One region of the Paenibacillus sp. UASWS1643 genome, then DNA from elsewhere that is predicted to be linked to it. Evidence: predicted binding sites of a transcription regulator. Region 1 holds the regulator's gene; the other holds the start of a gene.
What was found. The regulator Rex, encoded in region 1, represses fermentation and respiration genes when NADH is low (regulators of the CRP and FNR family bind a similar motif). The targets are predictions, from matches to a motif close to TTGTGAAATATTTCACAA.

Region 1 (5,239 bases):
AAATATGAATAAATTATTAATTTTAACTATTTAAATCAAAAATGTTTACAGACAACACAAAGAACCGGTTCAGTCGGATATCCGTCTGCCGGTTCTTTCATTTCTCTAATTCTCTAGTTATGTCACTCTATTTGTACTAGCTGTTCGGGAGTGTGTAGACCAGGTCCACCTGTTCTCCATTGCTAAAACGATAAAAGCGATAGTGGTTATGCGTACCGTCTTTATAATACACTTGCCACACATATATTCCATTCACAACTCCGGGCATGATTCGTTTAATCTCGCCGGCAGGAACTTCAGAACTGAAGCGATTGCGGATCTGCGCTTCGGACATGCCATTCTGCAGCAGCTCACTGTGTACAGCGTTTGCACCCTTAGCCGGTTGATTGTTTGCATCGAATTTAACCCAGACCATAACATCCTGGTTATCCTTATTTTTGCCGATCAGGGTCCAGTAGATGTTGTCAGAGCCTTCTTTGTCTCCCCAGATGTACTTGCGCAATTCATCATAGGATGTAATGCCCAGTTGCTTCTGTGCTGCCTGTATAGCGAGAGCTTCTTCCTTGCGCTGGTCCTGCGTGACATAGACGTAATAACGCTGAAGTCCAAACAGAATCAGAACCAGTGCAAGCAGCGAAATCCATATCCACTTCTTTTTTTTCTTCAAAAGCCGAACTTCCTTTCCCTATGATGCTCTGTCCTGCAATTAACGAGCAAGCAGACCATCAAATGCCAATTGAGACTCACGCAAAATGCGTTCTTCATCCAGCGTCAGACATTCGCCGTGTTTGACCACTTGTTTTCCATCCACCCATACGTGCTCAACATCTTTGGCAGAAGCCGAGTAGATCGTATGTGAGATCAGGTCTGTATGTGGATAGAAATGTGCCTGTTCAATGTCAAGAGCGATAAAATCAGCCTTCATGCCGACCTCAAGTGCTCCGGTATTGTTCAAGAAAATGGATTTGGCACCGTATGACGTTCCCAGGAGTAACGCTTCGCCTGCTGGCACAGCCGTCGGGTCACCAGATACACCTTTGTGGATCAATGCAGCCAGTCTCATTTCCTCGAACATATCCAGGTTGTTGTTGCTTGCCGGTCCGTCTGTTCCGAGTGACACGGTAACTCCTGCTTTCAGTAACGCAGGTACCCGCGCAACACCGGAAGCGAGTTTCAGGTTACTTCCCGGGTTATGGGATACAGCCACATCATGACGGGCCAAAATTTCAATCTCTTCGTCATTCAGATGCACCGCATGTGCAACCAGGGATGGACGAGAGAAAAAGCCCAGTTTCTCCAGATGTGCCACAGGACGCAGTCCATAATCAGCCACGTTCTGCTCCACTTCACGAAGCGTTTCAGACATATGTGTATGGAGAGGAAGGTTCAGGTCATTCGCGACCTGTACAAGCTTCTCTATGTAGTCAGGAGGGCATGTATATGGGGCGTGTGGCGAGATTACGGTTGTAATGCGACCATCTGCCTGTCCATTCCACTCACGTGCAAACGCTGCCGACTCCTCCAGCTTCCGCAGTTGCTCTTCTTCCGAGCACAGCCCGATTACACCACGTGCCAGTGCTGCTCTAACGCCGGATTGCTCCACAACTTTGGCAACTTGATCCATGTGATCGTACATGTCCAGGAAAGCTGTAGTTCCGCCTTTCAACATTTCAAGCACCGATAGCGAAGTTCCCCAATATACGTCTTGTGAAGTCATTTTCGCTTCCATCGGCCACATTTTTTCCTGCAACCATACTTGCAACGCAAGATCGTCTCCGTGCCCTCTGAGCAACGACATTGCTGCATGACCATGCGTATTGATCAGACCCGGCAGGAAGAACAGTCCTTTTCCATCCACTTTGGTACAATTTTTGTCTCCATCCGGCAATGTCTCACCAATATGCACAATCTTGTCATCCTCAACAACCATGTATCCTTGAACCACGTTCCATGTTGTGCCGCCTTCATTAACGGCAAATTTGCCGTTGTGAATTACCCATCTATTTGTTGTCATCTTCCTCGTCGTCCTTTCCAGTCTCCAAGTAATAGGCCAAACTAAGCAGATCCGTTGTAAAGTCAGCATGGTGAATGCGGATATGCGGCGGTGTTTTTAGAATGGTTGGTGCAAAATTAAGAATCGCTTCGATTCCGGATTCAATAAGCTGATCGGCTACATTTTGGGCTTCCGTATCCGGAACCGTGATAATTCCGATGCGGATGTTTTCTGTTTTAACCGCTTCCGTCAATTCATTCATTGGTTTTACCGTCAAACTGTTAATTTGACTACCAATCTTCGGTCCATATGCATCAAATACAGCAACAATCTTCATGTTGTCTTTCAGATATGCGTTGTAGTTGGACAAGGCTTGACCGAGATTACCCGCTCCTACCAGAGCTACATTAATTTGCTGATCAATTTTGAGAATGTGACGAATTTTCTCGATCAAATAGGATACATCATACCCGATCCCTTTACGACCAAAATCACCGAAGTAAGCCAGGTCTTTACGAATTTGGGCCGGATTCAGATCCAGCCTCTGTCCAAGCTCTTGAGAAGAAACAGTAGCCACCTCACGCTGATGCAACTCGTTCAAATAACGCAAGTATACAGGCAGACGTCGTACCACCGCTTCCGAAATTTTATCCGATTTCATTCTTGCTCCCCCTTACCAAGGCCACGATAAAATAATAGATGAAAAGATGAGCATTCTGTATAAATTCAAAGATAGACGTTGTATACAGAATGCTCCTTGTAATTTAGGTTATAAGTTCTTACGTGCAACTGCTTTAATCGGATACGGAAATATCTAATAAAGTTTAACGCCAAACGATAGTGTCATGCAATGATATAACGAACAAAACAACCATTATTCTTGTTCATTAACAGGTTTTTCCAACCACTCGGTAATTCGTGGAACCATTTGCTCCGTCAGCATATGCTCCATTTTGGGACCAGGCAAAGAATATAAAAAGAATTTACCATAGTACGCTTCAATCACCCGTGTATCATAAACAATGACAATTCCTCTGTCCTTCGCTGTACGCACCAACCGTCCAAATCCCTGCTTGAAACGAATGACCGCTTGCGGCACGGACAGTTTCATGAACGGATTTTTCTTCTGTTCCTGAAGCAACTCACTCTTGGCTTCCACCAACGGATGATTCGGTGGCTGGAAAGGCAGTCGCACAATAGCGAGACAGGTTAGCGCCTCTCCCGGGATATCTACACCCTCCCAGAAGCTGCTTGTACCCAGAAGTACCGTAGCTTTGGCATCTTGGAACCTGCGTGTCAATTTGGAACGACTTCCACTGTCAACGCCTTGCCCAAGCAACGAGATGTCGTTACCAGATAGCGCCTCCTTCAGTGGATCATAGACCTGCCGCAACATCTTGTATGAAGTAAACAGAACCATCATGCGTCCACGCGTGGCAATTGCGGTCTCTGCGAGTGATTGCACCAGCATATTGACAAAGTGCGCATCACCCACACTGCCCTTCACACTCGGGAAATCACGCGGAATCACCAGAAGTGCCTGATCGCGATAGTTGAAAGGTGATGGCAGCATCGACGTTAATAACCGATTATTCTCGGAAGCTTCCTGCAAGCCAAGCTGTTCAATCATGAACTGGAATGACTTATCTACAGAGAGCGTAGCCGATGTAAGCACAACACTTTTCTTTTTATCAAAGAACAAATCCTTAAGTTGTGCACTGACATCTACAGGTACAGCATACAGCTGAAGAGATTTGCTGCGGAACTGACCGCTTGCTTCCATCCAGTACACCGTTTTGACATCATCCATACGCATGAAGAAACGCAGATTCTCCTTCAATGTGGTCAGATCTTTCAGCAGTCCTGTAATGTCCGTGATCAGACTATCCGATTGATAATCATCCTGATCCTCTTTCACCTCAAGCAGCAATTTGTCCCCTTTGCGGACCAAATCCCCCAGAGTCACATAGATCTGGTTCTCCAGATCCTGCAACTCCTGCCATTTCGCAGGTTTCTGAGATGCTTTCAGACGCAGGGAAAATTGCCCCGTCTCTCCCGGTGAAGCATCACTTCGTTCAGGCAACAGACCGAACAAGGCATCGCTCATACGATCCCACAGCTCCTTAACTTCAAGAGCGAGCGGGAACATCTGATCCACCATGGAGCCCCATTGCACCGAATTTTCATGCCCGGATAACTGCGAACGAAGCATAGGCAGCTGACCATTACGACTGTCCTTAAACAGGCGGGTCAGTGTATGAACCAAGGTGAAATATTTCATATGCATTCCAAGATGTTTTCCAGCGACATCCTCCAGATGATGTGCCTCATCGATCACAAGACTCTCATAGGCTGGCAGCAGCTGATGCGCGGCTTTCACATCCGTAAATAATTTGGAGTGATTGGTGATTACGATATCTGACAACCCGGCCTCATGTTTGGCACGATGGTAGAAACATTTGCGGAACCATGGACATGATCTTCCCAGACAAGACTCAGATTCGCTCTGTACCGTCTCCCAGAAGTCCCCTCCGCGTCCGCTAAGGTTAAGTTCCTCATCATCTCCGGTTTCGGTCTGCGTAAGCCAGACAATCATCTGAGCAGCTGTGAAATAATCCTCTTTGGGTGTAGCGAATTCACGTTTATTGATTTTGTGTTCAAACTTGCGCAGGCACAGGTAATGTCCACGTCCTTTGAATACAGCAGCCTTAAACGGGAACGGAACCACTTGAGTCAGCATCGGAATGTCCCGCTCTCTCAATTGCTCCTGCAGGTTGATTGTATGCGTGCTGACCATAACTTTCTGTTCTTGCTTCACACTTTCGTAAATAGCAGGCAAGAGATAACCCAGAGATTTACCAGTACCTGTTCCTGCTTCGATCAAGAGATGTTTCTCTTCATCCAGGGCTTGCCTTACACTGCTGAACATCTGAGTCTGCGCTTCACGCTCTTCGTAATGATCCAGCGTATCCTTCAGATTCTCACGAACCTGGTCCATAAACTGTTCGAAGCTTACACCATCGAGGGGGTTAGCTTCCCGCTCATCGCGTGGTGCACCTATATCAGTCCAATCACTTACATTAAGAGCAAGCTGACGATAATAGGTATGTCCGTCCAGATCCTGAATCGGCTCTGCTTCCTTCTCACTGCGCATTCCGTCCAAAAACCAACCCAAGTCACTGTCTTCTGGTGCAAACAGGTCACTGAGGCGCTGAATCGTTATGAGCGGTAATTCCTTTAACTCAT
Region 2 (5,239 bases), on a different contig from region 1:
TGTTGCATCATTATCAAAGGTGCCAAGTTCAATCCCATTCGGGTCTTTCCAGCCTGATCGAGCGGTTACGCCATCCCATGGGGCTGCGTACTGCTCTTCCATGTCTTTGTAGAATCCACCGTGCGGCATTTGCCACGAAACGATATTCAGGGCATAGGCCGTATCTTTGGCCAAGTCGCCGATTGCAAAATGACTGAAATCCCTAAACTTCTGAAGTAGTGAAGACACATCGGCACCTGCTGGAACGTTAGAGGACAGAACTTCGGTTTTAATCGTAACGGGTGGAGATTCGGCAGAAGCAGCAAAGGGGATAGCTACTCCAGTTGTCATCATGGTGATCGCAAGCGTAACGGGAACCATGCGGAATACGACAGGCATTGAACGTTTCTTCAAATGAACGCCTCCTGAACGAATAATTGAATTGGTGTTTAATTTACATAAAATCCATTTAAAGGATCAATATTATTGTAAGCGCTTACCAATTTAAAAATCAACCCTGTAGTTGAAATTGAATGCATTTATTTTTTTACAAGTAAAACATGAATGCAAGAGGGGACTTTAACTGTATATCTCCATATGACCTACAGGGATCGCGGAAGCCATTACATAGCATAAACCCGCCCAAATCCGGGGACAATGAAATCAATACAATGAAGGGAAGAAAGGCTTAAATACAGGGAAATGACCTCCTTCGACAAACTTTTTTTGCACTACCTATTGCAATGTGAAAAAGATCACATTATAATGAGTGTATAAAGTGAAATAAATCACATACACAGTTTCGAACTAGAAGTGAAATATTTCACAACCATAATAACGTTATATTCAAACTCATTTATATACTTCGAGGAGGAACTTTTAATGAAAATCGCAGTTATCGGATGTACACACGCAGGGACCGCAGCCATCGTAAATACCGCCAAATTGTACCCGGATGCTACCATCACCGTGTATGAGCGCAATGACAATATCTCCTTCCTATCTTGCGGCATTGCGCTCTACGTAGGTGGGGTTGTGAAAGACCCTGACGGCTTGTTCTATTCTTCGCCTAATCAACTGGCAGATCTCGGTGTAGTGACCAAGATGCTTCACGAAGTCACAGCAGTCGATGCCAAGGGCCATACCCTTCGGGCTAAAAACCTGCAAACCGGGGAAGAATTTGAAGATACGTTTGACAAACTGATTGTGACAACAGGTTCATGGCCTGTCGTTCCAAAGCTTGAAGGCATTGAGATGGACAACATTCTGCTGTGCAAAAACTACAATCATTCCAACACGATTATCGAAAAAGCTAAAGATGCGAAACGCGTTACTGTTGTAGGTGCAGGATATATCGGTGTAGAGCTGGTGGAAGCTTTCCAAATGAATGGCAAGGAAGTTACTCTAATCGACAGTGTGGACCGGATTTTGAACAAATACCTGGACCCTGAATTCACGGATGCGATCGAAGATACGTTGACTGGACGCGGCATCAAGCTGGCTCTTGGTCAAACGGTACAGAAGTTTACTGGTGAAAATGGCAAAGTGACTAAAGTGATCACATCCAAAGGAGAGTTTGATACCGATCTGGTTATTCTGTGCATTGGTTTCCGTCCAAATACAGAGCTGCTTAAAGGCCAAGTGGATATGTTGCCAAACGGCGCAATCATCGTAGATAAATACATGCAAACGAGTCAAAAAGACGTCTTCGCTGCGGGTGACAGTTGTGCTATTCATTACAACCCAACAGGCAAAGCATCTTACATTCCACTGGCAACCAACGCCGTGCGGATGGGTACACTCGTAGCTCGTAACCTGGTTCGTCCTACGACACCGTATATGGGTACGCAAGGAACATCGGGTATCAAAATTTATGAGCAAAATATCGCGGGTACCGGGATGACGGAAACGTCTGCTGCTGATGAAGGTCTGATTGTTGAATCTGTCGTACTGGAAGACAGCTACCGTCCGGAGTTCATGCCAACGGCTGAGAAACTGTTGCTCAAAGTAGTATATGAGCAGGCTACTCGTCGGATCGTCGGAGCACAGGTGATGTCTCAGGTTGATCTGACCCAATCGATTAATACGATCTCGGTCTGCATCCAAAACAACATGACCGTAGATGAGCTGGCCTTCATCGACTTTTTCTTCCAGCCACATTACAACAAACCATGGAACTTCCTGAACACGGCGGGTCTGCAAGCACTGCCTCCAATAGAAGTAAAAGCACCAGCAATGGTGTAAGGAAGCAGAATAGACGGTTGAACAGCGAGCATGATAAACGCCATAAGAAGATAAGTCATGTTTATCCGTAAATATGAGGTGTACAATAACTGCCAGGATTACGAAACAAGGCGGACGATTATAAAGGAAAAAGAAGACTGGCGAGTATATCGTCAGTCTTTTTTTGGTTTTTTAGCTACAAAAGGCCTTACTATACGCTTGCTGACTTAACTATTCCAAGAATCTTAAAGTATCTTTTTAAACAACATTGTGATAATTTGCACAAAGTTTCACGCAGTACCAAGATACAATTGAAATATGGTATTCAACGCATAAACAATGAAATTCAGGTCGTTTTTCCAAACGATGAACAATGAAGGAGAGGATGAATGATATGGCAGCAAAAACACCTCTTGAGGTTGCACAATATACGGCGCAAACAGGCATGAAGAAGGCTCAATATCCGGTTTCTTCTGTATTGGTGCTTAGTTTTCTGGCAGGGGCTTTTATTGCGCTGGGTTTTCTACTGGATATCCGGGTGATTGCATCCGCGCCGGCAGAGTGGGGAAGTCTGGTTAATCTGATTGGTGCAGCAGTGTTCCCGGTGGGACTAATTATGGTGCTCATCGGTGGCGGTGAATTGCTGACAGGCAATATGATGGCTGTTCCGCTCGCTACGATCGCACGCAAGCTGTCGGTAGGCAGCATGGTGAAGAATCTTACATTCGTAACGATAGGTAATTTTCTTGGAGCAATCTTTGTCGCGTACGCCTTTGGACATGTGCTTGGTCTGACTGGAGAGGGCGTGTATTTGGCTAAAGTAGTGGATATGGCCGGGCACAAGCTGCATGACGGCTTCTTACAAGCTTTCATCTCTGGTATCGGCTGTAACTGGCTGGTCGCGCTGGCTGTGTGGCTATCTTATGCATCGGATACGATGAGTGGCAAGGTACTGGGCATTTGGTTTCCAACGATGGCGTTTGTGGCCATTGGATTCCAGCACGTTGTGGCCAATATGTTTCTCATCCCGGCGGCAATCTTCGAAGGGCATTATTCGTGGGGCCAATATGTGATGAATTTCATTCCAGTGTGGCTCGGGAATCTGACTGGTGGTGCTCTGTTTGTAGCTGCAGCCTACTGGGTGGTGTACCTGCGCCAAACTGAGCCGAAAGTGAAACCGGAGGTAGCAACGTTGATCGAAGCTGTGGAGACGGAGGCCAGAGCGATGTGGAGCAAGCAGGCGTAGCGGAATATAGCCCTACAGTGCATGACTCGATACACGCACATCATATACACATAGAAGTGAAGACGATTCTGACTTTGCTCGGTTCATGGCAAATATGCTGTGATGGAGCAGGTCGGAATCTTTTTTTTGGCGTCCTTATTGGAATTCAACGCAAAATAAATTCGCCATGACAAGGTTCGGGGGAACGAAACCTGTTCATGGCGAATTTCGGGAGTGGTCCATGATATGGCATGAGGAGGAAGTGGGGAAACACTAGCCTAATGCCTTATTTTTAATTTACCCCTGAATTCTGAAGTTGAATCAAACTCAAAAACATTTTTTGAAAATATTTTAAAGCCGCCATAGCGGCGAATATGAAGCAAAAACATACTGTTCTCTTTACGCGATAACCTCGAAGAAGATATGATATAGGGATAGCTTTTAAAGAGGGGAGCCATACGATGATCGATCAGGAGAATGGGGTATTTGCAGCGGTATGCCCGCTCGATTGTCCGGACACTTGTGGTCTGTTACTACATAAAGAGAACGGCAAAATTGTGAAGGTGGCGGGTAATCCGGATCATCCGATAACGAAGGGTGCCATTTGTAATAAAGTCAGAAATATGACCGAGCGGGTGTACCATCCCGAGCGTCTACAATATCCGATGAAACGTGTAGGAGCCAAAGGTGAAGGCAAGTTCGAACGAATCAGTTGGGATGAAGCGATTCGCGAGATTACGACCAAATTCACTGCATTGTCCGAAACCTACGGCCCGGAGAGCATCCTGCCCTACAGCTTTTACGGTAACATGGGCATTCTCGGCGTAGACGGTATGGATCGGCGTTTCTTCAATGCGCTTGGTGCGAGTGTACTGGAGCAGACGATCTGTAATGCCGCTGGAAATACCGGCTGGAAATATACGATGGGGGCCAACCGGGGAACGTTGCCGGAAGATACGGAACACGCGGATCTCATCCTGGTGTGGGGTGGCAATATCGTCAGTACAAATATGCACCAAGTCGTTTTGGCGGAGAAAGCCCGCAAGAAAGGCGCCAAGATCGTCGTAATCGACGTTCATCGCAATCGTACCGCACAGTGGGGTGACTGGTTTATTCCGCTGTATCCGGGCACGGACAGTGCACTGGCGCTAGGATTGATGCATGTGTTGTTCGAACGGGGACTAACGGATGAAACGTTTATGCAAAAGTATACAGTGGGTCATGAGGCACTACGTGATCATGTCCGCAGTTACACCCCTGACCGCGTTGCACGTATTACGGGCGTGCCGGAGGAGACGATTGTGCAGCTGGCCGAACTATACGGCAACGCACAGGCAGCCCATATTCACATCGGCAACGGCCTTCAGCACCATGATAATGGGGGGATGAACGTGCGTAGCGTTGCATGTCTGCCTGCTATTACAGGGCAATGGCTGAAGCAAGGCGGCGGTGCCATTCGCACCAACAGCTACGCGAGCACGAATAGCGACGCGCTCGAACGTCCGGAGCTGCGGCAGAATCCAGAGCCGCGAGTGGTGAACATGAACCGGATTGGTGAAGCGTTGCTGGAAGCAGAGCAGCCAATCCGGGCAATGATGGTTTACTGCAGCAATCCACTGGTGGTGGCACCGGATACCGAGCGGGTGGAGCGAGGTTTTGCACGGGAAGATCTGTTCACGGTTGTACACGATCTGTTCATAACGGATACCGCGAAATATGCAGATATCGTATTGCCAGCCACATCTTCATTTGAAGCGACGGACCTGTACACCTCTTATTGGCATCAGTACGTTCATCTGCAAGAGCCGGTGA

Region 2: FE296_RS17450 (formate/nitrite transporter family protein) is a predicted target of Rex. The motif match lies at 2,471-2,488, and genes of this name have one in related genera.

Annotation. Positions count from the first base shown of each region.
Region 1 covers NZ_VXKZ01000108.1:65,960-71,198, reverse strand. The annotation lists gene FE296_RS14835 (cell wall elongation regulator TseB-like domain-containing protein) at 137-667, opposite strand; gene FE296_RS14830 (amidohydrolase) at 707-2,014, opposite strand; gene FE296_RS14825 (redox-sensing transcriptional repressor Rex) at 2,001-2,654, opposite strand; gene dinG (ATP-dependent DNA helicase DinG) at 2,868-5,239, opposite strand, start outside.
Region 2 covers NZ_VXKZ01000110.1:94,268-99,506, forward strand. The annotation lists gene pelA (pectate lyase) at 1-393, opposite strand, end outside; gene FE296_RS17445 (FAD-dependent oxidoreductase) at 862-2,223, shown strand; gene FE296_RS17450 (formate/nitrite transporter family protein) at 2,597-3,448, shown strand; gene FE296_RS17455 (molybdopterin-containing oxidoreductase family protein) at 3,889-5,239, shown strand, end outside.